Regions from separate parts of the Nonomuraea gerenzanensis genome, predicted to be linked through region 3. Evidence: riboswitches for the same ligand, from Rfam matches in the RefSeq annotation. Region 3 holds a riboswitch; each other region holds the start of a gene.
The links. Region 3 has a riboswitch for cyclic di-AMP ahead of LCN96_RS20355 (CHAP domain-containing protein). Riboswitches for the same ligand answer to the same signal wherever they lie in the genome.

Region 1 (10,432 bases), 5.8 Mb from region 3:
GCCGCTGCTGCTGGCCGACGAGCCTACCGGCGCCCTGGACTCGGTCTCGGGCAGCGGGGTGATGGAGCTGCTGCACGAGCTGAACGCGGCCGGCACCACCATCGTGATCATCACGCACGACCGGGAGATCGCGGCCGGCCTGCCCCGGCAGGTGCGGATGCGTGACGGCCAGATCATCTCCGACTCGGCGCGAGAGCCGGTAGGGCCCGCGGAGCACGCGGAATCCGGGGTGGCGTGATGACGGTCATCGAGCGGCCCGGCGGGCGGCCCGGCGGGCGGCCCGGCGGGCGGCCTCGGCTGTTGCCGGCCCGGATGCGGGCGGCCGACGTGATGCGGGTGGGCGCGGTCGGTCTGCGCACGCGCCCGCTGCGGGCGTTCCTGTCGGCGCTCGGCATCGCCATCGGCATCGCGGCCATGGTCGGCGTGGTCGGGCTCTCCTCGTCGTCGGGGGCGGAGCTGGATCGCCAGCTGTCGGCGCTGGGCACGAACCTGCTCACGCTGTCCTCCGGTACGACCCTCACCGGCGAGGCGGCCCGGATGCCGCAGGACGCCGAGGCGATGATCGAGCGGATCGGCCCGGTCGAGGCGGTCTCGTCGATCGGCAAGGTCGCCGAGGCCAAGGTCTACCGCTCCGAGCAGATCCCGCAGGCGCAGACGGGCGGGTTGCACGCCTACGCGGCCCGGCTCGATCTGCCCGCCACGGTGGGCGCGAGCCTGCGCAGCGGCACCTGGCTGAACGCGGCCACCGAGCGTTATCCGGCCGCCGTGATCGGCTCGGCCACCGCGCAGCGGCTCGGCATCGGCGCGGCGGGCCCGGACACGCAGATCGTCGTCGGCGGCATCCGGTTCACGGTCGTCGGCATCCTGGAGCCCGTGGCGCTGGCCACGGATCTGGACAGCGGGGTGCTGATCGGCTGGCCGGTGGCCGAGGAACGGCTGGGCTTCGACGGCCATCCGACCACCCTCTACACCCGTTCGCAGGAGGCCAGGCTGGAGTCGGTGCGGCAGGTGCTGGCGGGCACGGCCAACCCGCAGGCGCCGAACGAGGTGGACATCTCCCGCCCGTCCGACGCGCTGGCCGCCAAGCAGGCCACCAGCCAGGCGTTCGCCAACCTGCTGCTGGGCGTGGGCGCGGTGGCCCTGCTCGTGGGCGGGGTCGGCGTGGCCAACACGATGGTCATCTCGGTCCTGGAGCGCCGCTCGGAGATCGGCCTGCGCCGCTCGCTGGGGGCCACCCGGGGGCAGATCAGGACGCAGTTCCTGGCCGAGTCGCTGCTGCTGTCGGCGCTGGGGGGAACCGGCGGGGTGCTGCTGGGGACGGGGGTGACGATGGGGTACGCGCTCTACAGCGGCTGGCCCTCGGTCGTTCCGGCCTGGGCCACGATCGGCGGTCTGGCCGCGACGCTGCTCATCGGCGCCATCGCCGGCCTCTACCCGGCCATCCGCGCCTCACGGCTCTCCCCGACCGAGGCACTCTCCACGCCGTAGCCGTCCATCGCGGGCCGTCCGTCGCGGGCCGTCCGTCGCGGGCCGTCCACTGCAGGCCGTCCATCGCGGGCCGTCCGTCGCGGGCCGTCCACTGCAGGCTGTCCGTCGTAGGCCGTCCGGGTCAGCCCGGGCGGCCTACTCGGTCGCGTAGCAGGTCGTCCTGCCCACGACCCGGACTCCGCCCCGCTCGCCGGACAGCACGGTCAGCTCGAACTCCAGCCGGGTGCGCGGATGGCGCAGCACCGCCACGTCCTGGTCGTCGTCGCGCAGGTCGAGATCGTCGACCACCTGGTCGTAGCCCAGCGCCCGCAACCGTGAGACCAGCCCGTCGGTCGCACCGGCTCGATCGCTCTCCGCCTGCACGAAATGCCGCATCTGCCCCGGCACGCAGGTGGCGTCGTCGGCCCGCCGCACCGCCGAAAGATGCAGCTCGGTGGCCCTGATCAGCTCGCCGGCGTCGGCGTCCAGCCGCCTGGTGGCCGCCTCGAAGGTGGGCAGCTCGGACGCGGCCGCGCACGCCGTGACCGCCGCGACACAGACAAGCACCGCGGGCAGGGCGTGACGGCGGGCGCGCACACGGGGACTCTATCGAAGATCACCGTCGGCTAACGAGTGAATCACGCAAAAAGCACGGCGCGGCGAGGCCGGTTGCGGCATACATCAGGCCCCTCAGGGCAGATGCCGAGATGTACGGCAGTTTGCCCCACGGAGCCGGATGACCGTCCAACCCGATGACCGAGCACGCGTCACCCTCGTTGCGCATCCCTTCGGCCTGCGGATCAGCGGCGAGATCGACCGCGGCAACCGTCACCTGCTCACCGGCGCGCTCGGCTGGGCCCTGCTCGCGGGCAGCCACGACATCCGGCTCGACCTGTCGGGGCTGACCTTCATCGACGTGGCGGGCATGCGCCTCATCGTCGTCGTCGCGGCCCGATTACCCGGGGACCGCGAACTGGTCCTCGATCCGATCTCGCCCGCGGTCCGCCGCGTCCTCGCGCTGACCGGCTGGGCAGAGGCCCCCGGCCTGCGCGTGTGCCGGTAGAGACAGCCATCCCACGGCCGTCTCGCCTTCTCACGGCAGCCTCGGCGCCGTCATGGACGCCAGCGACGCTGGTCCGTCTCCTTCTCGTACGGCTGCGCGTCCGGATACGTCAGCAGCTCCACCGTCCCGCCCCACGGCGTCCGGCAGTAGGCGAACCGATTGCGCTCACCCGCCTCGGGCCCCGGCAGCGGCACCGGCTCCGACAGCCACACCCCGCCGGCCTCCATGACCATCCGCAGCGCCTCGTCCAGGTCGTCCACGTACAGGGCGACGTGCTGCCACCCCAGATCGCACGGCAACGCGGCCCCGCCCTGCCGCGGCCCGCTGAACTCGAACAGCTCGATCCCCGGCCCGTTGGGCAGGCGCAGCATGCGCACCGCGACCTCCGCCGTGCCCTGCGGCACCCCGAGCCGCCGCTCGGTCGCCCAGCCGCCCTTGGGGCCGTGGGCGCGGGGGAGGGTGTCGTAGAGCACCTCGGCCCCGAACGCGCGGGCGAAGAACTCCGTGGCCGCGTCGAGGTCGGGCACGGTCACCCCGACGTGGTCGATGCCGCGGACGGTCATGCGCTGCCTCCTTCTGGCCAGGGCGTCGAGCCGGGTACGCGGGTCACGTCCGCCCGCCACGGAGCCTGCCGATCAATCCCAGCTCGTCCACGCACCGGCCAAGCCCCAGCGCCACGCACTCCAGCGGACGCTCGGCCCTGCGCACCGGCATGCACAACGTCTCCCGCAGCCGCCGCCCGATCCCGCGCAGCAGCGCCCCGCCGCCGATCAGCACCGCGCCGCACTCCCCGAGATCGGCGGCCAGCTCGGCGGGGCAGCGCTCCACGGTCTCCATCGCCGCCCGCGCGATCGACTCCACCGGCTGCCCGGTGGCCTCGAAGATGTGCTGGACGGGCAGCGTGAGCTGCCGCTCGCGGCCCGTTTCCGGGTCGCGGGCCCGCACCATGACCTCGCCGTCGTGCGCGTGCCGCTTGGCCGCCTCGGCCTCGCGGTCGTCGAGCTGCAGCCCGTGCTCCCGCTCCACGAAGCGCACGATCGCCCGGTTCACGGCCTGCCCGCCGTACGGCACCGAGCCGGTCGCCACCACGGACTCGCCCGACAGCACGGCGATCCGCGCGGCGTCGCGGCCGATGTCGATCACCATGTGGCCGGTGTGCCCGCCGCGCGACATGCCCGCGCCGAGCGCGGCCGCCAGCGCGTGCGGGACCAGGTGCACGATCCTGGCGTCCGCCTCGTACGCGATGTCCTGCAGCGCCTCGCGGTCGATCGCCGTGGAGTCGGGCGGCAGCGCCATGACCAGGCGCGGCCTGGCGTACGGGTGCCAGTGCACCTTGCGCAGGAAGTGCCGGATCATGCGCCGGGCCAGCTCGGCGTCGGCCGGCAGCCCGCCGCTGACCGGCCAGTGCGTGCGCCCGCCGGTCTCGTCGGCGGCCTCCGCGCCGTATCCGACGATCTTGCCCGTGCGGTCGTCGCACATGACGACGGAGGGCTCGTCGAGCACGATTCCCTTGCGTTTGACGTAGATCCGCGTGCTCGCCGCCCCAAGATCCATCGCCAGGTCACGACCGAGGAGTCTCATCGTGGGATCCATATCCGCACCTGTCCCAACCCAACACCACGAACGGAGCGGATCCCCTTTACCCGGTGTGTACGGGGACCGTGATCGACGTCGCCCGCCCGGTCCCGGCCCGGGCTTCCGGTTGCGGGCCTTCACTTGCGCGCAGGCCCGGTTTCGCGTCATAAGCGGTCCCGTGCGAAGCTGTGAACTGTCCCCAACACCATGGAGGTCCTCATGGCGGATACACCGGAGCCGGAAGTCAGCGAAACTCCCGAGGACGAGCTGAAGCGCAAGTTCCGCGAGGCACTGGAGCGCAAGCGCAACCAGCACGCGGGATCGGGCGCCGGTGGCAGGGGCGGCGACCCATCGAAGATCCACGGGGCGCACGGTCCGGCTGCGAGTAAAAGATCGTTCAGGCGCAAGAGCGGCGGCTGAGGCTGACATTCTGGCGGGGGTACGGCATGCCGTGCCCCCTTTTTTCTTCCCGAACGCAGGTAGATCTTTATGGTGATTCATGGCGAATCGTTTGCAGATGTCCGATTCCGTGGCTAAGGTAATCGCCATTACCAGCCGGTGACCTAGTCCTTACCCCAGAGGGACGACCGGTTGGCGCCGAATCCCGAACCCTCGGGAACCGGGGAACCACCTTTGTTGGGGTGAATCCGGCGCTGTGCCGGTAGGGCATCTCCACGCCCGAACCCGTCAGCTAACCCGGTAGGCGTGATGGAGAGGACAAGCTACCCCATGCACCAGCGCGTCGTACCCCCGGACCGCTACCTGCCGGCCGCCTGCTGAGCGGCCCCCTTCCCCGAAGACTCGTATCTTGCGCTTCGCGTAGCGATATCGCGGAGTTCTGCTCCGCCGCGCCCTTTTTTCCGTGAGTGCAACCTCCCTGTCCCCCAGTGAAGGGTTTTGCTGCTTCATGTCTGCCCGTTTTGGCCTGCGTTCCCTCGCCGTGCTCACCGCCTCCACCGTCGGAGCGCTGACCATCGCCGGCACGGCCGCCCATGCCGACTCCGACACCGACACCGGCCAGAAGATTTTGCTCAAGGGCTCGACCACGGCTTCGTACTTCTGGGACGACGCCTCCGGCCGCGCCGGTGACACGGGCCTGCCGGCCAGCGGCAAGCCGATGCAGAAGGGGCTGGCGGCGAGCCCGAGCTGGCCGCTGCTGACCGAGGGTTACGTGGTGTACAAGGGCAAGAAGATGCCCTTCTTCGTGGGTGACCGCGGGCCGGGCGCGCCCTCCAACCGCGGCATCATGCTGGACCTCGACGCCAAGACGTTCGCCGAGCTGACCGGCGGCGAGTTCAACCCCAGCACGCTGGGCGTGGACGGCGTCGGCGGCCAGGGGCACATCGAGGTCGACTACGTCATCACCAAGTGGGGTGCCGGGGTGGGCAAGAAGAACCACCCCGTGCCGTTCTCCACCGGCGCCTGGTCCCGGCGCGACCCGAACCCCGCGACCCCGCCGCAGTCTGAGGAGGAGTCCGCCGCCGCGAACGACCAGCTCCTCGACGCCCCCGTGGGCGAGGCGAAGGAGTCGGGCGTGGTCGGCGGCGCGCTGACGGCGGGCGTCCTGTCGATGGCGGGCGGCGGCGTGGTGCTCGGCGGCGAGCGCCTGCGCGCCCTCCTCGTGCGCTGACCCCGGCGCTTCTCAAGCGCCGGCGCTTTACGAGGAGCCGACCAGAATGTCATTCTGGTCGGCGTGACCACCCGCGCAGCCGCGAACGGCATCGAAATCGCCTACGAGAGCTTCGGCTCACCCACGGGCCGTCCCCTGCTCCTCATCATGGGACTCGGCGCCCAGCTCATCCAGTGGGACGAGGGGCTCTGCGAGCTCCTCGCCGAGCAGGGACACCACGTCGTACGGTTCGACAACCGCGACGCGGGCCTGTCCACCCACTTCCACGACCACGGCGTGCCCGCGACGGGCGCGGCACCGCCGTACCTGCTGGACGACCTGGCCGACGACACCGCGGCCCTCATGGACGTGCTCGGCTGGACGGCGGCGCACATCGTGGGCGCCTCCATGGGCGGGATGATCGCCCAGACGCTGGCCATCCGGCACCCCGAGCGGGTGCTGACCCTGACCTCGATCATGTCCACGCCCGGCCCGTCGGTGGCCCCGCCCACGGAGGCCGCCGCGGCGATCCTGATGGGCAGGCCGGCCCAGGGCCGCGAGGCGGTGCTGGAGCAGGCGGTACGGACCTGGTCCACGATCGGGTCGCCGGGCTACGAGCTGGACCAGGAACGGATCAGGGCGATGGCCGGGCTGGCCTACGACCGCTGCTTCGACCCGGCGGGCACGGCCAGGCAGCTCGCCGCGATCATGGCGTCGGGCGACCGTACGGAGCTGCTCGCCCAGGTCGCGGTGCCCACGCTGGTGCTGCACGGGGAGGCGGATCCGCTCGTCCCGGTGGTGGGCGGCCGGGCCACGGCCGCGGCGATCCCGGGGGCGCGGCTGGTGACGTATCCGGGGATGGGGCACGACCTGCCGCGCGAGCTGTGGCCGAGCTTCGTCGCCGAGATCACCAAGCTGACCTCGGCCTGACGGCGACGAGGCCGACGCCGCCGGTGGCCCGGCCCCCCAAGGGCGGGCCACCGGAACGGGCGTCAGACCTCCAGCTTCTCCTCGATGCCTCGGAGCTGATGGCGGGCCAGGGCCAGGTTGCCGCGGTTGCGGTCGAGCGCCAGGTACAGGAACAGCCCCTTGCCGCTGCGCCCGGTGATCGGCCGGATGATGTGGTACTGGCCGCTGAGCGTGATGAGGATGTCCTCGATGGCGTCCTTGAGCCCCAGCGAGTCCATCGTGCGCAGCTTGGCCTTGACCACCTCCGTGTTGCCGGCCGCGGCGACCTGGAGGTCCAGGTCCTTGGAGCCGCCGAGCGCGCCGAGCGCCATGCCGCTGCCGTGGTCGACGATGGCGGCCCCGATGGAGCCGTCGATGGTCATCATCTCCTTGAGCGACACGTCCATGCCGGCCATGTTCTCTCCTCTCATCGTTGACGAGCTGCGACGGCGGCCACGCTGGCAGCCGTCTTCCTGCCCTCCAGCCGCAGCAGCCCGACGTTCGCGCCGGGCCCGGCCAGGACTGTGAGGACGATGGTGGGGCCGGCGGCGTAGAACGCCGTGAACCCGGCCGTGCCGGAGATGAGCGTCTCCTCCAGTGCCCCCTGGCCGGAGATGACGAGCATGCGCCGGCTCATCGCGAGCAGCGCCGCCGACAGCGCCGCCGCCTGCTCGCCGGCCTTCCCGGGCAGGTCGCAGGCCAGTTGCAGGCCGTCGACGGTGCACGCGACGCTCCCCTGGACGTCCGGGGTGCGCTCGCGCAGGAGCGCCATCTCCTCCAGAACCTCTTGTCCCAGCTCCACGGGTGGCCTCCTCCTGAGTGAGGGGAACCTCACGACAGCTCCTCGAGCGCCTTCTTCAGCCGCATCAGCAGCGCCAGATCGGTCGGATCGCCCGTCACGGGCGGGCCCAGCGGCTGGGCCCGCGCCGCCGGGTCGTGCGGCGGACGCTCGCGCGGCGTCCGCCGCTGGGGCAGGTCGGGGGCCGCGAGCAGCCCCGAGGCGGCCAGCCGCCGCACCGCGACCAGCACCGGGTACGCCGACCGGCCCAGCTGCTTGGCCAGCTCCAGCGGGGTCGCCTTCTCGTCGGCCCTGACGAGGACCTCCCACTGGATGCGGCTCAGCGTCACCGCGTGGCCGGGCAGCCGCGGCAGCGGTCGCACCGGCAGGCTGTCCACCTCGGCGGAGGGCCAGATCTGGGCGAGCTGCGCCCTGCGCCGCGCGCACTCCCGCACCAGGCCCGGCACGTCGAAGAACCACTGCCCGCCCAGCCAGTGCTGCTCCCCTGGCCGGAACTTGGGCCGCGCCCCGCTGACCGGCAGCAGGAAGAAGGCCGCGTCCAGGACGCCGCCGAGCACCGCGTACTGCAGCTCGCCCTGGGTGAGCGGTGCCTCGGCGAGCAGCCGCTCGCAGCCGCCGTCGGTCTGCAGCCGCCGCAGCGCCGCCTCGCTCATCAAGCCTCTGGCCGCGAGCAGCCGCTCCACGCTGGAGGTCTGGGCGCACTCCATGTACGTCACGCGCCCGTCGGAGAGGAAGATCGTGCCGCTCCTGCCGACCTGGAGCGCGCCGGTGGAATGCTCGCGGGCGAGCCCGGCCAGGAGTGTGTCGAGCTTGGTCATGGGTCACGTCGCGAGCCGGCTGGAGATGGTGCGCAGGCGGTGCCTGGCCAGGGCGAGGTTGGATCGTTCCAGGTCAAGGCGTACATAGATGACCAGCGGTCCCTCGAAGACGGTCTCCATCAGCCGCAGCAGATGGTGACCCTTGTCGGTGGTGACGAGCATGTCGTCGATGCGCAGCACGTCACCCGGGCAGGTGCGGGCCAGGCCGTCGGTGGTGGCGCGCAGGGCCTCGGTCAGCGCGGCGGCCGACCGGTCGGCGTCCACCCCGACAGCCGTGCTGAAGGCCACCGCCATGCCGCTCGTGTGGTCCACCAGCATGGCGTCCAGCGCGCCCGGTATGGACATGACTTCCGCCAGGCAGCCGTCGATTCCCAGCACGTGACCTCCCTCACCATGGTGGAACCCCGTCAGCGTAGGGCGAAGGAAGCACGCGCAGGTGGCGGCGGCTGTCGGGCGTGGGGGTTTTATACGGCTGCGAAGTACAAAAACCCAACTACTACGGAAAAACGTACGATTTATGAGAATTTCTCGCGGCAGCGCATGATCTCCGCGACGTTGCGCTCGGCCCAGTCGGCCACCACGGAGATCGGCCCGTGCAGTGAGCGCCCCAGCTCCGTCAGCGCGTACTCCACGCGCGGCGGCACCTCCGCGAACACCTCCCGCGTCACCAGCCCGTCCTGCTCCATGGCCCGCAAGGTCTGGGTGAGCACCTTGGGCGTGACGCCGCCGATCCGCGTCCTGAGCTGGGTGAAGCGCATGGGCCCGCCGTCCAGGCAGAGCAGCACCAGCGCCGACCACTTATCGCCGATCCGGTCCAGAACCACCCTGGTCGGACAATTGGGGTCGAAGACATCGCCGGTATCCATAAGGTACTTATAGCACGATGAAGTAACCAGTATCCGATGGATACTCTGGCGGACATGAAGATCCTTCTTTTCGGCGCGACCGGCATGGTCGGGCAGCGCATCGCCGCCGAGCTGCGCGAACGCGGCCACGAGGTGACCGGTCTCAGCCGCACCGGCCCCGTCAAGGGCGACGTCCACGACACCGCGAAGCTGGCCGAGGGGCACGACGTGATCGTCTCCGCGATCGCCCCGCCGCGCGACGGCAGCGAGCCCGAGCCGCCCTTCCTGGCGGCCAACCGGGCGCTCATCGACGGCGCGCGGACGTCAGGGGTGCGGCGGGTGATCGTCGTGGGCGGCGCCGGCAGCCTCCAGGTGGCCCCCGGGCAGGACCTGGTCGACACGCCCGACTTTCCCGACGTCTACAAGAAGGAGGCGCTGGCCGGCCGCGCGCTGCTGCGCCTGTACCGGGAGGTCGAGGACCTCGACTGGACGTTCGTCTCCCCGGCGGCGCAGATCGCCCCGGGGGAGCGCACCGGGATCTACCGGCTCGGCGGCGACCTGCTGCTGACCGACTCCGAGGGCCGCAGCTTCATCACCGCCGAGGACTTCGCCGTCGCGATCGCCGACGAGGTGGACGACCAGGCCCATCCGCGTCAGCGCATCAGCGTGGCCTATTGATCGGGCTCGTCCGGGAGCAGCGCCCGCTCGTCGGGCTTGTGCACGAGCACGTTGTCCACGTACGACTTCACCGCCGCGGCCAGCCCGACGTCGGAGCCGTCCTGCTCCGACAGGAACCAGCGGTGGTCGAGGATCTCGTGGAAGAGCTGCGCGGGCTCCAGCTTCCCGCGCAGCTCGGCGGGGATGGCCTCCACCGTGGGCTGGAACACCTCGGCCAGCCACCGGTGCGCCACGATCGCCTCGTCCTCGTGCCGCAGCCCCTTGGCCACCCGGAAACCGTCGAGGTCGTTGAGCAGCCGCCGCGCCTGGTTCTCCTCGACGTCGAGCCCGGTCAGGCGGAGCAGACGGCGCTGGTGGTGGCCGGCGTCCACGACCTTGGGGCGGACGATCAGGCGGCCGGTGCCGACCTTGCGCCGCACCATCATCTCGGCCACGTCGAAGCCCAGCAGGTTCAGCCGCCTGATGCGCTGCTCGACGCGGTGCCAGTCGACCTCCTCGATGATCTCGCTCTCGTTGATCTCGTTCCACAGGCGGTGGTAGCGGGCCACGACGTCCTCGGCGGTCTCCATGGGGTCGATCGACGGGTGCAGCAGCCCGCCGGCCTCCAGGTCGAGCATCTCGCCGAAGATG
Region 2 (10,432 bases), 4.5 Mb from region 3:
CGATCGGGCCGGACAATGCGCCCCATCCTTCCGCATCCCGGTGATCGGGCGGCAATTCGCGATCTTGGCGGTGCGCCTGGCCTGGCGGCACGGGGGCGTCCTGTACAGCGGGCGCGTACCCGTACAGACGGTAATCAGAAATCTCACCATTTGGTCAGCCGGGTTACCGGACGGTGGCCCGCACGATAGACGCTCTTCCCTGGCGCGGCGGCGGCGCCGACGGCATTCCGCGGGTCTCCGCGCACTCGCAGGGGCGGCTGAATCGCAATGCCGTACCGGTGCTGAGTGACGGCATTGTGCGTGGATACCGCCAGAACCGGCATTGTGCGTGGGATGCTGGCTCTTGCGGCTTATGCCCCGCTCACTGCATCCGAGGGCGGGTAATCGGGAGCCCGCCACATCCGTTCGGCGATGAGGTTTTCGGCGGCGGCGGGTCAGCCGGGGCCCGGCTTAAGCGTTACAGCGAGTGAAGAGACCGCGGGATTTTCCCCATGGCCCGTTCCATGGGTACGGCATCCGAACCGCTCCGTGCGACGGGCCACAAGCTCCGCGCGAACCGCAATGCCCGCCGCACAAGGCCAATGTGGGCGGCCGACGCCCGGTTCGTACGCGCGAACGTACGTTGAATGGGGCATGGCCGCCACACACGGCATTCGCCTCCGCCGCCATCACATATCCCGGCACCGGCGGTGAAACGGCGCCACGGGCAGAGCGGGGAACACACGCGTCCAAAACGCCCGGATATGGGCGCTCGGGAGATCATCTTCCGGAACGTCCCCCATTCGAGGGCGCCACGGAAACGATCATGCGCTTATGGCGGCCGCCGGGGTCCGAGGCGAGCATCATAAGCGCATGGTCGAGAGCCGGCTCCTCAGTGAGCGGCTTCGTACTTCTCCACGACGGTGGAGGCGATGCGGCCGCGCTCGCTGACCGGCAGGCCGTGAGCCTTGGCCCACTGCCGGATCTCGGAGCTCTTCTCGCGGCTCATCGCACGGTTGCCGCCCCGGCCGCGCCGGCGCGTGGATACGGCGCCCGCCCTGCGCGCATGCTGCACGAAAGGCGTCAGAGCGTCCCTCAGCTTCTTCGCGTTAAGGTCGCTGAGGTCAATCTCATAGGTGGAGCCGTCAATAGCGAAGCTGACCGTCTCATTGGCCTCGCCCCCATCGAGGTCATCGATGAGAATCTCCTGGATCTGCTTGGCCATGTACGCAATCCTTTCGCGGAGCATTGTTTCATTCGCCTGCCCAAACATATACCCGGAAAGGCGTGGAGACAATTCAGCGCTACGGGGATTCGGCTGACTAGCCGATCAGTTCTGGCTCTCGGGCTGATCCTCGCGGTTTCGCCGGCCCCCCAGGGCCTCGGACCGGACCAACTTCACTACGCCAAAGATGAAGGCGCCACCCACCACCACCGGGGGGATGAGCGCTGACAATACGTCTGTAAGGGCTTCCATTCGTCCTCGCCTCCACGGCTAGCGGGGTTTCGGGGGCGCATAAAGCGCTGGGAGCGTGACCACAGGGAGCCCGGCCCCCTCATGACGCCCAGGGCAGCAACCGCCCGCACCCGACCATAGCGCCACACACATGCCCTGCGTGTCGCAGGGGCGCCAACATCCGGCAACCCGGACGCCCCATAGCCTAATGCCAGTCTCTCCAGGCTCCTTACCGGATCAACCGAAAATTTTGCGAAAAGGCATCGCCCCTGGTACCGCAGGCTCAGCGAAGATCTTTTACCACCCGCGTTCCGGCCGCCCTGTCGTGCGGGCCCCGCTCCAGCGGCTTGTCGATCAGGATGAGCAACCCCACCCCGAACAGCAGCATTCCGGCCAGCAGATTGACCACCGGAATGCCCATGAGCATCACCGGCGCGGGATAGACCAGGGTCCGCTTGAGCAGAACCCGGCGCGGCAGGCCGTCCGGCACCAGGCGAATCCTCATGATCGCCTTACCGAACGTCCGTCCGTGCCGGGAATGCGCCCACCAGTCGTAGCCGGCATAAGCCAGCCCGGCGACCAGCCACGCGAGGACCCCCGGCAGCCGCCCGCCGATGACCTCGGCCATGCCGACAGTCCGGAAGAAGCCCCACAGCGCGATGAACAGAATGTAATAGAAGACCCCGAAGACCAGCGCTTCAATCAGCCGCGCACCGAGACGTTCCCACCATTCGGCGGGCAGCACGTCCGTCCGCGGGGCCGTCCCGGCCATAACTGCCACCTCGTGTCGTCGGGGCTCGGGTCGCTAACTAATTCTGGTACAGGTCCACACACAAAACATAGGGGCCGGCGAGGCCGGCCCCTATGTCGTGTCCGCTGCAGACTACTTGATCTTGACCACCACCGTGTTCGCGAACTTGTCCGCGAACGTCTGCTGCAGCGGCTTGTCCCAGAGCTGGGAGGCGCCGTTGAGCGCCACCACGGCCCAGGCCAGCAGGCTGGGGATGACGGTCAGCGGGACGGCGTTGAGGATCCAGCCGCCCCAGGTGGCCGCGGCGCGCTTCAGCGCCGCGTCGGAGGACAGGCCGCCTGGTGGCATGGCCTGGCCCACGTGCACGACCTTGATGCCCATCACCATCTTGCCGACGGTCTGGCCCTTCGCCTTCAGCAGGAAGAAGTCGAAGGCCACCCAGAGCGCCGTCACGATGACCGCCGAGATGATCGTCACCAGCGTCAGCGAGAGGAACCCGCCGCTGCTGCCATCCAGCGTGGAGTAGCTGGCCACGGCGAACAGGCCGAGCACGACACCGACGACGATGTTCACGATGAACAGGATGACGAAGTCGATGATCCTGGCCACCAGGCGCTGCCACCACTCGGCGAGCGGTGCCGGCGCCCCTGGGGGCTGCACGCCGACCGGCTGGCCGTAGGCCTGCCCGTAGCCGGGCTGGCCGTAGCCGCCTTGCCCGTACTGCTGCGGCTGCTGGCCGTAGCCCTGCTGGCCGAACTGCTGCTGCTCGTAGCCCTGCTGGCCGTAACCGGGCTGGCCGTAACCGGGCTGGGCGTAGCCGGGCTGGGACTGCGGCTGCTGACCGTACTGGGCCTGCTGGCCGTAATCCGGCTGCGACTGCTGCTGCTGACCGTAACCCTGCTGGCCGTACTGCTGCTGCTGGTCGTAGCCCTGCTGGCCGTAGCCCGGCTGGGACTGCGGCTGCTGACCGTACTGGGCCTGCTGGCCGTAATCCGGCTGCGACTGCTGCTGCTGACCGTAACCCTGCTGGCCGTACTGCTGCTGCTGGTCGTAGCCCTGCTGGCCGTAGCCCGGCTGGGACTGCGGCTGCTGACCGTACTGGGCCTGCTGGCCGTAATCCGGCTGCGACTGCTGCTGCTGACCGTAACCCTGCTGCTGGCCGTATCCGGGCTGGGACTGCGGCTGCTGGCCGTAGGCGGACTGCTGGCCGGACTGCGGTTGCTGGCCGTAGCCCTGCTGGCCGTACTGCTGCTGCTGGTCGCCGTAGCCCTGCTGCTGGCCGTAGCCCTGCTGGTCGCTGTATTGCTGCTGGCCGTAGCCGGGCTGCGACTGCTGCTGCTGACCGTAGCCCTGCTGCTGGCCGTACTGTCCTTGCTGGCCGTAGCCGGGCTGCGACTGCTGTTGCTGACCGTAACCCTGCTGCTGACCGTACTGCTGCTGCTGGTCGTAGCCCTGCTGGCCGTAGCCTTGCTGCTGCTGGCCGTACTGGGGCTGCTGGCCGTAGCCCTGCTGCTGCCCATGGCCCTGCTGCTGGCCGTATGGGGGCTGCTGGCCGTAGGCGTCGTCCGCCCGGTAGCCGACCACAGTCACGTCCGGGTCGGGCTCGCCAGGGTGGCGGCCCGCGTTGTGCTGCCCGTAAGGGGGATTCTCGCCGGATTCGTCCTGTGGATACGGCGGCTGTCCGGTGCTCACCGTGTCACCTCGCTTCGAGTGCGCATGTGGCACGTGTCAGGACACATGCCTGTGCTGCCCAACGTATCGACATAGGTATCAACAATCACCTTTCCATCTGGTCAAGGTCCGCGTCACCCGATGTCAGATGGAGCAGCATGCGGGTGTTGCCCAGGGTGTTCGGTTTGACGTGTTCCAGGTCGAGGAACTCCGCCACGCCCTCGTCGTACGAGGCCAGGAGTTCGGCGTACACCTCTGGTGAGACCGGTGTGCCCTGAATCGAGCGAAAGCCGTGTCTCGCGAAGAAGTCGACCTCAAAAGTCAGACAGAATACACGTCGCAGACCCAGATCCTTCGCGTGCTGTATCAGCGCCGAGACGATCCGATGGCCGACGCCCATGCCGCGGCACGCCGGATCCACGGCCACGGTGCGGACCTCCGCGAGGTCCTCCCACAACACGTGGAGCGCGCCACAGCCGACAACCTGCCCGCCCCTCTCGGCCACCCAGAACTCCTGCACGTCCTCGTACAGGGTCACCGTGGCCTTCTCCAGAAGCCGCGGGCCCGCGCCCGCATAGGTGTCCACCAGCCGCCTGATCACCCGGACATCGGGCGTGCGGGCACGCCGGACCACGACCGCGCTCTCGGGCTGGGTCTCGGACGTCGCCAGTTCGGCCACCTGCTCCATGGCTCTCCAGAGTACAGATGTCATTACGGCTCAGACCTAACTCCCATGTCTCGCCCCATCCTGTTACATCCGGTGGCCAGCCGAGCACGCTCTCCCCATCTGGCAGAAGCAGCAACGAACGGGACATAAAGCTCGTTCTGCCCGGTCAGGCACGAGATCACCTTGTGACCCTTCGGTTGTGAAACCTCTATGAACTCGGCAGTTCCGGTTGAGCACGAACTCGGAGTGCATTAGTGTCCAGCGACGATGTTCCCCGCGTGTCGCGCGCGCGGGACACGCCCAATCCCCGCGAGGGGAGCCGGGGACCCACCGGCGGCGACCCCCATCGCCCGCCATTCGGGGTGAATCCGAGTTGTTCGGTAGGGCTGCTCCGGCCCGAACCCGTCAGCTAACCCGGTCGGCGTAGAGGAAGGGAGCTTGGTTGGTGAAGCGCACGCGTCACGGCGGAGAGCAGGCGGCGGGCAGGCAGGCCCGCCCTCAGGGGCGTCTCGGGCGATCACGCCGCCTCGGCGGTGTGGTGAGTTTCACAGTGGCCGCGCTCCTGATAGCCATTCCCGTCACCCCGGCGTCCGCGGACCCAGAGCCCTCGCTCCAGGACCTGGCCAAGCAGGTCGAGAAGATGCACACCGAGATCGAGACGCTGACCGAGGAGTACAACGGCCAGCGGGAGAAGCTCAAGACCGCCAAGAAGGCCGCCGACGCCGCACAGAAGACGCTGGCGACCAGTGAGGCCGACCTGGAGGCCAAGCGCGCCAAGGCCGCGCTGCTGGCGCAGAACGCCTACATGACCGGCGGCATGAACCGGATGCTGGCCTTCGCCACCTCCGGCGACCCCGACACCTTCCTCGACCGCGCCGCCACCATGGACGTGCTGGAGCAGCAGCAGGGCGCCGAGGTCAACCAGGTCACGGCGGCCAGGGAGGCCGCCGAGCGGGCCAGGGCCGGCGCCAAGTCACGCATCGACGAGGTGCAGAAGATCGTCGGCGAGCTCGACGGCAAGCGCGACAAGATCACCAAGCTGGTCACCAAGGTCGAGAGCAACCTGTTCAGGCGGGCGCTGGGCGAGGCCGGCCGGCCCGGTACGCGGGCGCAGCGCGTCAACCTGCCCATCGTCGGCAGCGGCAAGGCGGCACAGGCGGCGCGGTGGGCGCTGACGCAGCAGCTCAAGCCGTACGTCTGGGGCGCCGAGGGGCCCAGCTCCTACGACTGCTCCGGCCTCGTCATGGCGGCCTACCAGAAGGTCGGCATCTCACTGCCGCACTACACCGGCAGCCAGTGGACCGCGGGCAGGCACATCTCGCGCGAGGAGCTGCGCCCGGGCGACCTGGTGTTCTTCTACAACGACCTGCACCACGTGGGCATCTACCTCGGCGGCGGGATGATGGTGCACGCGCCGCAGACCGGAGACGTCGTGCGGATCGCCTCGATCGCCAACAGGCCGTTCGCCGGAGCGGTCCGCATCGCCGACTGACCGCCCACCGGAGCGGTCCGCATCGCCGGCTGACCGCCCACCGGCGCCCCTCCCCCTGGGCACCCGCCGCTAGATCAGCTGGCGGCGCGCCGCCCACGCCACGGCCTCGATCGCCGTGGCGACGCCTATGCGGTCACAGATGCCGCGTAATCTCCGGCGCACGGTGCGCCCGCTGATATCCAGCCGTCTGCCCACCCGGTCGACCGTGACCCCCTTGGCCAGCTCCGCCAGTAACGCAAGATCCGCATGGGTCAGCTCAACACCTTCTGTGAGCACATCCATCGGGAGCCCTCCCCCCCAACAGGTGAACTTGGGCCTCGGGACCGGGCCGAAGTCGCTCCTCGCAGACCGTAAACGCATCCTGGAAAGGTCGTCAAGCATGACAATCTCTGCTCTTGACGAGCGCTATTGACATGATCCGATATATGTGACCTACTCGCGATATGTCGGCACCGATCAGCTCGGGATAAACGATCTCATGGAGCCTTCCGGCCCTCCGGATCCAGCGGTTTTGAGCCCGGCTGACGTCCTGGGTTTTGATCCGTTCGATCGGGCATTTCTGCGTGATCCTTACTCCCGTTATCGCGAGCTGAGCACGCGCGGCGCCCTCTTCCGTACGCGCGCGGGCCTGCTCGTCGCCACCACCCACGAGCTCTGCTCGACCCTGCTGCGCGATCCGCGCTTCGGCCGCGGCCCGCGCGGCCAGGACAGCGGAGACCCAGGTCAGCCCACCGCCTCGTTCCTGTGGCTGGACCCGCCCGACCACACGAGGCTGCGCGCCCTGGTGAGCAGGGCGTTCACCCCGCGCATGGTCGAACGGCTGCGCCCGCGCGTGGAGTCGATCGCCGCCTCGCTGATCCGCGCGCTACCCGAGGAGGCCGACCTGGTGTCCGGGCTGGCCTACCCGCTGCCCGTCATGGTGATCAGCGAGATGCTCGGGGTGCCCGCCGAGGACCACGAACGCTTTCGCGGCTGGAGCGAGAAGCTGGCGCGCGGCCTTGACCCGATGCTTACAGCAGACCTCTTATCGGAAACCGGGCGGGCCAGAAAGGAGTTCGGCGACTACTTCCGTGAGCTGGCCGCGCTCAGGCGGGAGCGGCCCGGCGACGACCTGCTGAGCGCCCTGACCCGCGTCCAGGAGCTCACCGAGGCCGAGCTGCTGGCCACCTGCGTGCTGCTGCTCGTGGCCGGCCACGAGACGACCGTGAACCTCATCGCCAACGGCGTGCCGGCCCTGCTGCGGCACGGGCTGCTGCCGGAGGCGGCACGACGGCCCAAGCACGTGGTGGAGGAGGTGCTGCGCTACGACCCGCCGGTGCAGCTCACCTCCAGAGTGGCCCTGGAGGACGTGTCGCTGGGCGGGACGCCGGTGCCGAAGGGCACGATGGTGATGGCGGTGATAGGCGCGGCCAATCGCGACCCGACGGTCTTTCCCGATCCGGACCATTTCGACGTGACTCGCTCACCGGAGCGGCACCTCGCCTTCGGGCTCGGCATCCACTTCTGCCTCGGCGCCACGCTGGCGCGGATGGAGGGCGAGATCGCGCTGTCGGCCCTGGCCTCGGCGGCGCCGGGGATGAAGCTGATCGAGCCGGAGCCGCCGTACAAGGAGAACGTGGTGCTGCGCGGGCTGGCGTCGCTGCCCGTGCGGCTGCGCTGAACCCCGGCCGGTGTGCCGGCCGGGGTCGCGAACCCTTACTGGGTGGGCTTGACCAGCGGGAACAGGATGGTCTCGCGGATGTTCCTCCCGGTGAACGCCATGATCATCCGGTCGATGCCCGCGCCCATGCCACCGGTGGGCGGCATGGCGTACTCCAGCGCCTGCAGGAAGTCCTCGTCGAGCTGCATGGCCTCCGGGTCGCCCCCGGCGGCCAGCAGCGACTGCTCGACCAGGCGGCGGCGCTGGTCGATCGGGTCGTTCAGCTCGGAGAAGGCGGTGCCCAGCTCGGTGCCGAACCCGATCAGGTCCCACTTCTCGGTCAGCAGCGGGTCGTCGCGGTGCACGCGGGCCAGCGGCGAGGTCTCCAGCGGGTAGTCCATCACGAACGTGGGCTGGATCAGCGTGTGCTCCACCAGCTCCTCGAACAGCTCCTGGACGAGCTTGCCCGCGCCCCACTTCGGGTCCCAGTGGATCTCGCGCCGATCGGCGATCTTGCGCAGCTCCTCCAGGCTGGTGGCGGTGGTGATCTCCTCGCCCACGGCCTCCGAGACCAGGTGGTGCAGCGGGATGCGGGGCCACTGCGCGCCGCCGAGATCGACCTCCGTGCCCTCGTGCACGACCACCGTGCTGTCGAGCGAGGCCAGGGCGGCCCGCTGGATCATCCGCTGGGTCAGGTCGGCCATGTCGTGATAGTCGAGGTAGGTGCCGTACGCCTCGACCATGGTGAACTCGGGGTTGTGCGTGGAGTCCGCGCCCTCGTTGCGGAAGGTCCGGCTGATCTCGAAGACCTTCTCGATGCCGCCCACCACGAGCCGCTTGAGGTAGAGCTCGATCGCGATGCGAAGGTAGAGCTCCATGTCGTAGGCGTTGATGTGGGTCTTGAACGGCCGGGCCGCGGCGCCGCCGTGGATCGGCTGCAGCATCGGCGTCTCGACCTCGAGGTAGCCCTCCTCGTGCCAGAAGTCGCGCACCGCGCGCACGGCGGCGCTGCGCACGCGGGCCATCTTCCTTGCCTCGTCGTTGACGATGAGGTCGACGTAGCGCTGGCGGACCCGCGCCTCGGGGTCGGTGAGCCCGATGTGCTTCTCCGGCAGCGGGCGCAGGCACTTGGCGGTGATCTGCCAGCTGTCGGCGAGGATCGACAGCTCGCCGCGGCGGGAGGTGATGACCTCACCCACCACCCCGACGTGGTCGCCCAGGTCGACGTCGCGCTTCCAGCTCGCCAGCGACTCCTCGCCCACCTTGTCGAGCGAGATCATCACCTGCAGGTCGGCGCTGCCGTCGCGGATCGTGGCGAAGCACAGCTTGCCGCCCACGCGGTTGAGCATGACGCGCCCGACCACGGCGACCTGGTCGCCGGTGGCGGTGTCGGGCTCCAGGCCCTGGTATTTCTCCCTGACCTCGGCGTTGGTCGCCGTGCGTGGGAAATTCACCGGGTAAGGGTCGACGCCCTCGCTGCGAAGGCGGTCGAGCTTCTCCCTCCGGATGCGCATCTGCTCGGGAAGTTCGTCGCTCACAACAACAAAGGGTAGGGGATATGGCGAACTGCAAGGGCTCGTCGGCCCGCTGAAGGAACGCTGCAGGGCCGCTGAAGGAACGCTGCAAGAGCCCCGGTTTACAACTTTCTTACGAGCTCGGGGGGGAGCCGGTAGGGAACCGGTCCAAAGGGAGCTCGAGGAGAGAAAGATGTTCAAGAAGATCGCGACCGGTCTCGCCGCTGTCGCCGCGACCACCGCCGTTGCCCTGGCGATGCCGGCCTCGGCCCAGGCGAGCTCGTACGACTACGCCGACGACTGGGGCCCCGTCTACGCCAAGCACGGCCTGGCCAAGGCGCAGGGCTGGATCGGTGTCGACTGGGACCACCACGGCGAGTCGAACGAGGTCAAGGTCAGGGGCAGGCTGTTCGACCGCGACGCGCGTACCTATGAAGAGGGCGGCAAGTGCGCGTACGTCCAGTTCGAGGCCAGCGACTTCGACCACGAGTGGTCCCCCGTCTACGCCAAGAAGTACTGCGGCTACCCCGGCTACAAGAAGTTCGGCTTCGAGGAGCACGACGTCTTCAGCCTGCGCGTGAAGGTCTGCCAGGTCGGCCCGCACGGGGGTTACCCCAAGAAGTGCGGTCCCTGGGAGTACCTCTACACCGCCGAGAGCGAGTGACCTAGAAGAAGGAACGGCCCCCGCGTGTCGCGGGGGCCGTTCCTTCTGTCATGAGGCGTTGCGGTGGTAGACCAGCCGGAGCCCGATGAGGGTGAGCCACGGCTCGTGCACGTCGATCGAGCGGGACTCGCCCACCACCAGGGCGGCGTGCCCGCCGGTGGCCACCACGGTGACGTCGTCGGGGTCGTCGGCCAGCTCGGCCGCCATGCGCTCGACGATGCCGTCCACCTGGCCGGCGAAGCCGTAGATGATGCCCGCCTGGAGCGCCTCGACGGTGTTCTTGGCGATCACCGAGCGCGGCCTGACCAGCTCGACCTTGTGCAGCTGCGCGCCGGCGGCGGCGAGCGCGTCCACGGAGATCTCGATGCCGGGGGCGGTGACGGCGCCGACGTACTCGCCCTTGGCCGAGACCGCGTCGAAGGAGGTGGCGGTGCCGAAGTCGACGATGACGCAGGGACCGCCGTACTGGTCGATGGCGGCCAGCGCGTTCACGATGCGGTCGCTGCCGACCTCCTTGGGGTTGTCCATGCGCACGGGCACCCCGGTGCGGATGCCCGGCTCCACGATCACCGCGTTCACGTCGCCGTAGTAGCGGCGGC
Region 3 (10,432 bases):
GGTCCCTGCCGAGGAGGCCGAGCAGGCCGTCACCACCGCGCTCAAGGCCGGCTACCGCCACATCGACACCGCCTCCGCCTACGGCAACGAGGAGGGCGTGGGGCGGGCCGTGCGCGACAGCGGCCTGCCGCGCGAGAAGGTGTTCGTCACCACGAAGCTGTGGAACGGCGACCACGGCCGCGCCGAGGCCGCCTTCGACGAGAGCCTCGCCAGGCTGGGCCTGGACCACATAGACCTGTTCCTCATCCACTGGCCCGTGCCGCAGCAGGACAAGTACGTGCAGGCGTGGAAGGCGATGGAGAAGATCTACCGTGACGGCCGCGCCAGGGCCATCGGGGTCTCCAACTTCACGGTGCGGACGCTCACCCGGCTCATGGACGAGACCGGCATCACACCCGCCATCAACCAGATCGAGCTGCACCCGTACCTGCAGCAGCGCGAGATGCGCGCCTTCCACGAGGCCAACGGCATCCTGACCGAGGCCTGGAGCCCGCTGGGGCAGGGCAGGGGGCTGCTGTCGGACCCGGCGCTGTCGGTGCTGTCGGGCAAGTACGGCAAGACGCCCGCGCAGATCGTGCTGCGCTGGCATCTGCAGCTCGGCAACGTGGTGATCCCCAAGTCGGTGACGCCCGCGCGGATCGCGGAGAACATCGACGTGTTCGACTTCATCCTCGACACCGAGGACCTGTCGGCCATCGGGGCTCTGAACAAGGGGCAGCGGCTGGGGCCGGACCCCGACACGTTCAACATGACCTGAGTGACGGGCGTGACATTTGTGACGCCACGCCTTTAATTACATATCCCCCCATAACTCTCTCTTTACCTCCCATATAACATCTCCGGGTGCGAGACTTCACTTGGGGAATTGCGGCCACCGGCGGGATCGCCCGTACCGTGGGGGCCGCCATCGCGGCGGAGCCCGGCATGCGGGTGGCCGCCGTCGGCTCACGGGATCTGGCCAGGGCGCGGGCCCTGGCCGCCACGCTGGGGGCGGAGTCGGCGTACGGCTCCTACGAGCAGCTGTGCGCCGACCCGGGGGTGGACGCGATCTACGTGGCCACCCCGCACGCGCAGCACCTTCAGGTGGCCGAGCCGGCCATCGCCGCGGGTAAAGCCGTGCTCTGCGAGAAGCCGCTGGCCGCCACCGTGGACGACGCGGAGAAGATGGTGCGCCTGGCGCGCGAGGCGGGCGTGTTCCTGATGGAGGCGATGTGGACGCGGTTCAACCCGCTCATCCAGCTCATCGCGGCCGATCCGCGCTTCGGCGAGCTGCGCTCGGTGCAGGCCACGTTCGGCTTCGCCGCGCCCTACGACCCCGCCCACCGGCTGTGGGCGCCGGAGCTGGGCGGCGGGGCCCTGCTCGACCTGGGGATCTACCCGTTCGGGCTGGCCCAGCTGCTCCTCGGCATGCCCGCTGACCTGCGCATCACCGGCTCCCTGGCCCCGAGCGGGGTGGACGCGGAGGCGGCCGGCGTGTTGCTCTACCCCGGCGGCGCACACGCTCTCGTGGCCGCTTCATTGCTCGGGAATTACCCGAACACGGCGTGTGTTGTAGGTACTCAGATGCGGGCGGACATCCCGGCGCCGTTCTGGGCTCCGCAGCGGATCGTTCTCACCGGGCCCTCCATGGAGCCGGAAGAGCACGTGCTCGATCCGGCGGACAACGGATACGCCGGAGAGCTCCGCGAAGTCCGCGCCGCCACGGCCGAAGGCAGGACCGAATCCTCGATCATGCCTCTTGACGAATCCCTTGCCATGATGGGGCTTCTGGCCGACGCTCGCAGGCAATTCGCCTAGCCGGGCTTTTATGGATTTGTAATCCTCTTGCCTCATGTATTACCTTATGGGGCAACTCGGGGCATACGTCCGGTTTGTCCGGCTATGTCAGACCATCGCAAGAAAGATCGCAAATCGCAGGATAGTCCTGCGACCGCTGAATCCGCCTCCTGGCGGAACCGGGGACCCATGTGTCTTTGGGGCGAATCGGCACTCCGGTGCCGTAGGGCAGCTTCCACGCCCGAGCCCGTCAGCTAACCCGGTAAGCGGCATGGAAGCAAGGAGCACCTCCCTCGATGGCCAAGCACCGTTTCAACGCTGTCTCGAAGACCAACATCGCCCGCGCCGCCCTCGGCGCCACCGTCATCGCCTCGGCCCTCGGCGTCAACGCCATGACCGCCAACGCCGACACCGCCACCGGCGTCGCCGCGGCCACCGCCGCGAAGCACCCGGCCACCGCCATCGCCGCCCACAAGGCGGGCGCGGACGACCGTACCGAGACCAAGATCAACGTTACCGCTGACCAGGTACTGGCCATGGCCAAGGCCCAGGTCGGCACCAGCGAGAACGCCGCCGGCGGCGGCACCAAGTTCCAGCAGTGGTACGCCGCCTCGCAGCGCGCCGGCGAGACCGTCGCCCGTGACGGCGGCAACCGCGCCGCTTACCTGAACGCCGCCTGGTGCTCGATGTTCGTCTCCTGGGTCGGCGAGCAGACCGGCGCCCGCCCGCAGGTCGGCTGGGACGCCTACACCGTCGCCCACGCCAAGTGGTTCGCCGCCAACGACCGCTTCGGCACCGTCGCCAAGCCCGGCGCCGTCGTGTTCTTCGCCTGGGACGGCGGCAAGAGCCTGAGCGACATCCAGCACGTCGGGTTCGTCGTGAAGGACAACCAGAACGGCACCATCTCCACGATCGAGGGCAACACCGGCAACGGCAAGGTCGAGGAGCGCATCCGTCCGAAGTCGCAGGTCGTCGGCTACGGCTACCCGCAGTACGCTTCCTGACGGAACGTTCCAGGCGCGAGCACGAGCCTCCGCCTTCCATGCGACGCGACGAGCGCGCGTCCCCACCTGGGGGACGCGCGCTCGTCGCGTTCTCAGGGCTTCGCCGCCGCGGGCTTTTGTCGGACGGGCTCGCTACTTTGCCTCTTCCGAGCACCCGCCTCCGAAGGAGCCCCGCATGGGAGCCAAGACCGGCGTCATCGCCTACTCCTCCCCCGGCAACCCCCTCCCCCGCCTCCTGCGCACCCCCGGCCGCCCGGACGAGACCGCCACCAGGGCCCTGATCGAGCGGTCCTTCCCCGGCTGGCACATCACACAGGCCGAGCCCGGCAACCTCCTCGACCACATCCGCCCACCCGAGGACCTCGCCTACGCCACCAGCTTCCCCGGCGTGGACCTCGTCTGCTGCGACCACTTCATGATCGACAACCCGTCGCAGCTCCCCGCCCACCTCATCGAGGCCGGCAGGGGCCGCCGGCTCGTCCTGCACGCCATGCACAGCGTCGTCGACTGGCTGGCCTTCGCCGTCTGGGAGGACGGCCGCCTCATCCGCTCCCTCAGCCTCTCTCCCGACAGCGGCGTCATCGAGAACCTCGGCGACCCCTTCCCGTTCGAGCTGCCCTACTGGAACGGCGAGCACCCCGTCCTGCCCACGCCCGGCCGGCCGGACGAGGGCCCGTACCCGCTGCCGTTCCACCCGCTGGAGCTCGGCGAGGACGCGCTGCGCGAGTTGCTGGGCTTCACCATCGAGGGCTCGATCGAGCCGGACGACGCGGAGCCCGAGGACGTCGAGCTGCTCGGCTTCACCGTCATCGACCCGGACGGGCCGGCCCCCGAGGAGCGGCGCGCGCAGACCGAGGAGCTGACGGCGCAGATGGGCGAGCCCAGGATCTTCCGCTACCAGCCCGACGGCTCCGTCAAGGAGGTCACCTGGGACGACTTGGGCTGACGGATCAACCCCACACCCGGTCGAGGAAGCCGCCGATGAGCGGCGCGATCTCCGGCAGGTGCGTCTCCAGCGCGAAGTGCCCCGTGTCGAACAGATGCAGCTCCGCCTCGGGCAGGTCGCGCAGGTAAGCGCGCGCTCCCGGCTCGGGGAAGAACGGGTCGTGGCTGCCCCACGTGATGAGCGTGGGCGGCGTGTGCTCGCGCAGCCACGCCTGCCACCTCTCGTAGCGGGCCACGTTGGAGTGGTAGTCGAAGGCGAGCGCGACCTGCGCCTCCTTCCGGCCGGGCAGGTCGAGGAAGTGCTGGTCGAGTGTCCAGCCGTCCGGGGCGATCACGGACGGGTCGGGGACGCCGGTCTCGTACTGGCTGCGGGTGCCCTCCAGGGTGAGCAGCTCGCGGATCGTCCCCTCGGCCCCCGGCGTCTCCGGGCGCAGCGCGACGAAGTCCCGTGCCCCGTCGGACAGGCCCTCGGTGTAGGCGTTGCCGTTCTGCACCACCAGCCCCGCGATCCACTCCGGGTGCCGCTCCGCCAGCCGGAAGCCGACCGGGGCGCCGAAGTCGAAGACGTACATGGCGAACCGGGTGAGCCCGAGCGCGCGCACGAAGCCCTCGGTGACGTCGGCGAGGCGGTCGAAGGTGTAGGTGAAGCCGTCCGGGGTCTCGGTTTGGCCGAAGCCTGGGTAGTCGGGGGCGATCAGCCGGTAGCGGCTGCCGAGGGCGTCCATCAGGCGGCGGAACTGGTGTGAGGAGGACGGGAAGCCGTGCAGGAGGAGCAGCACGGGGGCGTCGGCGGGGTCGGGGCGCGACTCACGGTAGAAGACGCGGACGCCGTCGATGTCGAGGTGCCGGTGGGTGATCTCAGGCAGCATCAGGCTTCCTAATTCCTTTGGGGCGGGATGATGCATTAGGTATAGCGTGAATTCTTCTAATGGGTCAACCCGGCCATGTAGCATTAGAGACATGAGTGATCTCGACGCGCTGACCGGGGAGCCGCTGGCTCTGGACCTGGTGAACACCCGCACAGCCGTCGGTGATCTGCTGGCGACGCCCGAGGACCTGCGAGGCTGGCTGCGGCTCCAAGCGGATCGGCTCCCGCCGACCGGTGAGCTGACCCATGACGACCTGGCCGCCGTGCGGCGCGTGCGTGAGCACACCGCCCGCGCCCTCGGCCACGCCCGGCGCGGCACCGAGCCACCGGCGGCCGACCTGGAGGCGCTCAACGAGGCCCAGCGCGCCGCGCCCGCCATCACCGAGCTGTCCTGGAGCGGCGCGGCCGTCACCGCGACCCGCCGCCGCGCCGACGGCCAGGCCGGGGTGCGGCTGGCGGCCTGGCTGGCCGAGGCGGCGGCCGAGTTGCTGGCGGATCCGGCCGTGACCAGGGTGCGCGAGTGCGAGGCGGACGACTGCGTGATGGTGTTCCTGCCCGCGCATCCGCGCCGCCGCTGGTGCTCGGCGGCCCGCTGCGGCAACCGGGTCCGGGTCGCCCGCCACTACCAGCGGCACAAGCCGGCGTGACAGCCTCGCTCAGGCCGGGTACGCGTCGCGCTGCACGGTGTACAGGTCGGCGTACGGGCCCGGGCTGGCGATGAGGTCGGCGTGGGTGCCCCGCTGGACGATGCGGCCGGCGTCCAGGACGACGATCAGGTCCGCCGTGCGCACCGTGGGGAAGCGGTGGGTGATCAGGAGGGTGACGGCGCCCGGGTGACGGCGAGCCGCCTGCGCGTAGCGGGCGAAGACCGCGCTCTCGGTCGCGGCGTCCAGGGAGGCCGTCGGCTCGTCCAGGACGAGGAGGAGCGGGGAGCGGCGCATCGCGGCGCGGGCCAGGGCGAGCTGCTGCCATTGGCCGCCGGACGGGCGGTGGCCGCGCTCGAAGGTGTCGCCCAGCTCCGTGTGCAGGCCGTCCGGCAGAGCCGCGATGAGGCCGCTGGCGCCCGCGCGGGCCATCGCCGCCACCACCGCCGCGTGCTCGCCGAGGCGGGGCAGGTCGCCCACGCCGACCGTCTCGGCGGCGGTCAGCTCGAAGCGGGCCAGGTCCTGGAAGACGGCGCTGACGCGCTGCCGCCACGCCTGCGGTGTCAGGTCGTGGAGGGGGACGTCGTCCGCCCGGATCTCGCCCCGGTCGGGGTGGTAGAGGGCGCACAGGAGCTTGGCCAGGGTGGTCTTGCCCGAGCCGTGCGCGCCGACCAGGGCGACGGTGGCTCCGGCGGGCAGGTGCAGGTCGAGGTCGTGCAGGATCCGGCGGGTGGTGCCCGGGTAGGTGAAGGACACCCGGTGCAGGGTGATGCCGTCGGTGAGCCGCTCCGGAAGGCGGGCGCCTGCGCCTTCAGGCGGCGAAGACCGGCGGGCGTAGGTGCGCAGCCAGGTCAGGCGGGTGGCGGCGCGCAGGCCCGCGGTGACCGCGCCGAAGTGGAACGCGAGCCGCGACGCCTGCGTGACGAACTGCACCCCCACCGTGGCCACCAGCACGAGATCCCCCGCCGTGGCCAGCCCTTCACGGGCCAGCCAGGCGACGCAGCCGAGGGCTGCCACGTACCCGCCCAGGAACGTGGCCGAGCCCGCGAACGTGAGCAGCCCCGCCCGGATCCCGGCCCGCGCCTGGACCTCCGACACCTCCTCCCAGTGCCGGACGGCCATCCCGTCCAGGGCGGGCGCGGCGCCGCTGAGGCGTACCTCCTTGGCGGGCTCCGCGGCCGTGACCGTCTCCGACAGGTGCTGCTCCAGCCGACCGGCCTCGGCGGTGCGCTCGGCGGCGGTGTCGAGGTGGCTCGCCGCGCGGCCCCGTACCAGCAGGGACGGCAGGACGGCGCCCCCGAGCAGGAGCGGCAGCAGCGGATGCACGGCGGCCATCAACGCCACGCCGAGCCCGATCTGCGCCGCGTGCTCCACCACCAGCGCCACCGCCCACACGGCGAAGTAGAGCTGCCCGCTCTCCTCGCGCAGCGTGCGCAGCCGGTCGAGGTAGGCGGGGCGCTCCAGGTGCTCGATCGTGGGGATGCCGGCGGTGAGCGTGAGGATCTCCTCCTGGACGGCCAGGCCCATGCGCTCGGCCAGCTCCTGCATCAGGGCCAGCTCGGCCCGCCCGAGCGCGACGCCCGCCGCGAGCGCGGCCCCGGCCGCCAGGGCCCACAGCGCCGCCTGGGCGGGGTGGCCGGAGGTGGCGGTGTCGGTCAGCTCGCGCAGGAAGACGCCCACCAGGCCGTGGCTGACCGCGCCCGACAGGAGGAACGCCGCCAGGACGAGCCCCGCCCGCCGGTCCGTGCGCCAGGCCAGGAGCAGCAGGGTGCGCAAGGCGCCCCGCGGCCGCCCGGACGCGGCGGTCATCGATCGTCCCTGGTGATCAGGTCCGCCTGGAGGCGGTACCAGCGCGCGTACCGGCCCGCCGAGGACATCAGCTCGGCGTGGGCGCCCTGCTCGGCGATCGCGCCGCCGTCCAGGACGACGATGCGGTCGGCGCGCCGTACGGTGGCGAAGCGGTGCGAGATGAGCACCAGGGTGCGGCCCCGGGTGCGGTCCAGGAGGCGCTCGAAGACCTCCCGCTCGGCGCGGGCGTCCAGGTGGGCTGTCGGCTCGTCCACGATCAGGGCCCGGCGGGGGTCCGCGTTCAGCGCGTACACGGCCCGGGCCAGGGCCACCTTCTGCCACTGGCCGCCCGAAAGGTCGCGCCCGCCGGTGTAGGCGCGGGACAGTGGGGTGTCCAGACCGTCCGGCAGGAGGTGCGGCAGGTCGCGGGCGTCTACCGCGTCCAGCGCGGCGAGCACGTCGGCGTCCGTGCCGTCGAAGGCGGGGTCGCCGAGGCGGATGTTGTCGCGCAGCGGGAGCGGGTAACGGACGAAGTCCTGGAACACCACGGCTGCCGGGGTGGTGGTGGCGGTGCCGTGGTGCGGGGTGTAGAGGCCGGTGAGCAGCTTGACCAGGGTGGTCTTGCGGGCGCCGTTGCGGCCCACGATCGCCAGCCGCTCCCCCGGGCGTACTTCGAGGTCGAGGCCCTCCAGCACCGGGGTCGTGGCGTGGGGGTAGGTGAAAGTCACTCCGGTGAGCGAGATGCCGCCGTGCGGGGCAACCTCCAGAGGCGATGAACGGGGCGGCACGGGAGGTGGCGAGGCGGGTGCGGGTCTCAGGAGGCGGGTGACGGCGCCGTACGGCCAGGCCCCGTGGGCGAGGTCGAACATGTGATGACCGCCCGCCCCGTACGCGAACACCAGCAGCCCCGCCACCACCCCCTGCGCCAGCTCCCCCGCCCCCAGCCGCCCCACCCCCGCCTCCCACCCCAGCACGGCGAAGACCCCGCAGGCGGCGAGCGCCTGCACCCCCAGCACCCACCCGTACCCCCGCACCACGGCCCGCCGCCCGCGCACCTGCGGCGCCAGATACGCCCGCATCACCCCCACATACCGCCCGACGAAGAACGACTCCAGCCCGAAGACCCGGATCTCCTTGGCCGCACCACCCGGCCCGCCCGCCACCTCGGCCAGATAGCCGGCCCGAAGCCGGCGCCGCGCCTGCTCAGGGCTGTCGGCCAGCGACTCCGCCCCCTCCGGCCCGACCAGCATGGCGGCGATGCGCCGGTTCTGCGCCACGGACAGCGTGAGCGCGGCGGCCCCCAGCCACCACACGTGCGCGGACAGCACCCCCGCCCCCAGCACCGCCGACGCCAGCCGGCCCACCTCGCCCGCCGCCGCCACCGCCGCGGCTCCCGCCGTCCGGCCCCGGTGCCCGACGAGCGCCAGCCGCACGTCGGCCTGCACCTGCGCACTCTCCAGGTGCACCGCCGGCATGGCCGCGGTCGCGGCGCGCACCCGGGCACGCAGCACGCCGTCCACGCGACGGGTCACGGCGGCCCCGGCGGGCTCGCGCAGCGCCGTGCAGAGCTCCTGTGCGAGCAGCATCACCAGCAGCGCGACCAGCGCGCCGGACCCGCCGCCGGAAGCCAGCAGGCCGAGCGGGACCGTACTGAGCGGCCCCAGCACTCCCGCCCCCGCGCCGAGCACCGCGAACGGCACCACCCGCCGCGCCCCGGCCAGCGGCAGCAACCGGATCAATCCAATGTGACCACATCGGTCTGCCATGCACGCGACCGTAACCCTGCCGCACCCGGCCGGTCAAACCAATGTGATCACACTGAGAAAAGGCGGCGAGGGCCTCGGCGATCCCCTCCGGGTCGTTCTCCATGGGGATGTGACCGGCCCCCTGGATGCGCACCCATCCAGGACCGGCCGACCCGCGCGTCCGTCCAGGGGTCGAGGTAGCCGGCGGTCTCCTGCTCGGAGGCCGGGCGGGCCGGCGCGGCGGTGACCGCCGTGCGCCGCCCCTGCCCGCCCCCGGCCTGCACACCGCGCACCTCAGCACGCACGACATGGTGTGCGTGCTCCCGGCCGGCGACCCGCTCGCCGCCGGCCCGTCCGTGCGCCTGCCCGACCTGGCCGGACGGCCGTTCCTCCTGACCACCGCCGGCTGCCGGCCGCTGATCATGGGCGCGGCGCTCGCAGCCGGGGTGAGCCTGGACGTCGCGTTCGAGGCCGCCGGGCCGGCCGCCATCCTGGAGATGGTGGGCGCGGGGCTGGGCGTCGGCATCGTGCCCACGCTGGGCCTGCCCGCCGGCCTGCCCGGGGTCGTCACCCGGCCGCTGGAGCCGGAGGTGACGCGGTCGCCGGCCCTGGCCGTCCCGTCGCTGGAGGACTGCGCGCCCACGGCGCGCGCCTCCTGGACGAGCCGGGCGCCTTTACAAAGTAGAGTTCCTCCGTCAGGGGCGGTTGAGCGTACGGGCCACGGCAGTGGCGATCGTGGTGGCGAGAACCCAGCCCGCCACCGTGAGCCCCAGCGCGACCGCCTTCGCCGCCCCGGCGGGGTCCCAGGCGGTGTCGTGTCCCAGGCTCACCAGCGGGACGAGCAGATCCAGGGCGTACAGGAAGGGATCCCACGCCGGATGCTCGTCGGGCTTCACCGGACACGCGCCCGCGCTCCCTCGGCAGCGGAGGGTGGAGAAGTAGAGCGTGCCGAGCGTGAGCAGGACGGCGACGCCGATGGCCGCCCGCCACGGCTGGTAGCCGTATCCGAGAACGAGGTCCTGGACCCGCCCCCACCACCGCTGCGCCAGGCCCCGCCCGGCCGCGGCCTGGCGGAGCTTCTCACGCTGCACCTGCCCCGCTTCCCGGTCCAGGCCGGAGGCCCGGTAGGCGGAGGCGAGCTGCTCGTACGGATGCGGCGTGTAGACGTCACAACCGCGGCGCAGCCAGGCCAGCCGCTGCCGGGCCGAATGCGGCGGCAGCGGCCGGAGGCGCTCGTAGACGGCGCCGTCGAGCTCCGTCCGCGGGCCGGCCTCGGAGAGATCGCGCAGCGTCCCGATGCGGGCGTTGCGCAGCGACACCGTGCCCACGCTGCTCGCGGCCGGGGTGAGGACGACCTGGCCCACCTGGGCATCCGTCAGGTCGATCATCATCTCTCCCGGCTCTGCCGCTTGCACCACCGTGCCCGCCAGGTCCAGCTCTCCGGTGATCACGCTGCCCCGCAGGCCGATCGGGCCGGTCACCGTGCAGGAGGCGGCGCACACGTGCCCGACGGTGGCTCGTTGCAGCCAGATCCCGTCGCCGATCCGGGCGGCGAACAGGTCGATCTCGTTCACCTGGGCGCCGGCGAAGTTGAGCGACCCGCCGACGACGAGGCCCGGGCCCGGTCGTTCCGCGTGCCGGTGCCAGTTTCGGCCGTTGAAG

Region 1: linked by a shared signal. The riboswitch ahead of LCN96_RS57265 (hypothetical protein) and the one ahead of LCN96_RS20355 (CHAP domain-containing protein) in region 3 are both predicted to bind cyclic di-AMP.
Region 2: linked by a shared signal. The riboswitch ahead of LCN96_RS54965 (C40 family peptidase) and the one ahead of LCN96_RS20355 (CHAP domain-containing protein) in region 3 are both predicted to bind cyclic di-AMP.

The regions. Positions count from the first base shown of each region.
Region 1 is NZ_CP084058.1:10,071,811-10,082,242, reverse strand. Features, by position in the region: gene LCN96_RS46880 (ABC transporter ATP-binding protein) at 1-238, shown strand, start outside; gene LCN96_RS46875 (ABC transporter permease) at 313-1,488, shown strand; gene LCN96_RS46870 (hypothetical protein) at 1,624-2,064, opposite strand; gene LCN96_RS46865 (STAS domain-containing protein) at 2,204-2,530, shown strand; gene LCN96_RS46860 (VOC family protein) at 2,581-3,093, opposite strand; gene LCN96_RS46855 (rod shape-determining protein) at 3,137-4,111, opposite strand; gene LCN96_RS46850 (DUF5302 domain-containing protein) at 4,325-4,525, shown strand; cyclic di-AMP (ydaO/yuaA leader) riboswitch at 4,691-4,826, shown strand; gene LCN96_RS57265 (hypothetical protein) at 5,013-5,735, shown strand; gene LCN96_RS46840 (alpha/beta fold hydrolase) at 5,799-6,644, shown strand; gene LCN96_RS46835 (hypothetical protein) at 6,707-7,078, opposite strand; gene LCN96_RS46830 (roadblock/LC7 domain-containing protein) at 7,090-7,464, opposite strand; gene LCN96_RS46825 (hypothetical protein) at 7,494-8,279, opposite strand; gene LCN96_RS46820 (roadblock/LC7 domain-containing protein) at 8,283-8,657, opposite strand; gene LCN96_RS46815 (winged helix-turn-helix transcriptional regulator) at 8,795-9,145, opposite strand; gene LCN96_RS46810 (NAD(P)-dependent oxidoreductase) at 9,200-9,802, shown strand; gene LCN96_RS46805 (DUF4032 domain-containing protein) at 9,796-10,432, opposite strand, start outside.
Region 2 is NZ_CP084058.1:11,781,045-11,791,476, forward strand. Features, by position in the region: gene LCN96_RS54945 (histone-like nucleoid-structuring protein Lsr2) at 872-1,204, opposite strand; gene LCN96_RS54950 (RDD family protein) at 1,719-2,207, opposite strand; gene LCN96_RS54955 (RDD family protein) at 2,319-3,878, opposite strand; gene LCN96_RS54960 (amino-acid N-acetyltransferase) at 3,964-4,545, opposite strand; cyclic di-AMP (ydaO/yuaA leader) riboswitch at 4,812-4,963, shown strand; gene LCN96_RS54965 (C40 family peptidase) at 5,063-6,016, shown strand; gene LCN96_RS54970 (LuxR C-terminal-related transcriptional regulator) at 6,086-6,298, opposite strand; gene LCN96_RS54975 (cytochrome P450) at 6,528-7,676, shown strand; gene lysX (bifunctional lysylphosphatidylglycerol synthetase/lysine--tRNA ligase LysX) at 7,712-9,193, opposite strand; gene LCN96_RS54985 (hypothetical protein) at 9,363-9,833, shown strand; gene LCN96_RS54990 (type III pantothenate kinase) at 9,882-10,432, opposite strand, start outside.
Region 3 is NZ_CP084058.1:4,269,632-4,280,063, reverse strand. Features, by position in the region: gene LCN96_RS20365 (aldo/keto reductase) at 1-757, shown strand, start outside; gene LCN96_RS20360 (Gfo/Idh/MocA family protein) at 844-1,797, shown strand; cyclic di-AMP (ydaO/yuaA leader) riboswitch at 1,922-2,060, shown strand; gene LCN96_RS20355 (CHAP domain-containing protein) at 2,073-2,780, shown strand; gene LCN96_RS20350 (DUF6928 family protein) at 2,956-3,726, shown strand; gene LCN96_RS20345 (alpha/beta fold hydrolase) at 3,731-4,594, opposite strand; gene LCN96_RS20340 (CGNR zinc finger domain-containing protein) at 4,686-5,240, shown strand; gene LCN96_RS20335 (ABC transporter ATP-binding protein) at 5,250-7,046, opposite strand; gene LCN96_RS20330 (ATP-binding cassette domain-containing protein) at 7,043-8,791, opposite strand; partial or broken gene LCN96_RS57425 (LysR family transcriptional regulator substrate-binding protein) at 8,917-9,363, shown strand; gene LCN96_RS20320 (hypothetical protein) at 9,466-10,432, opposite strand, start outside.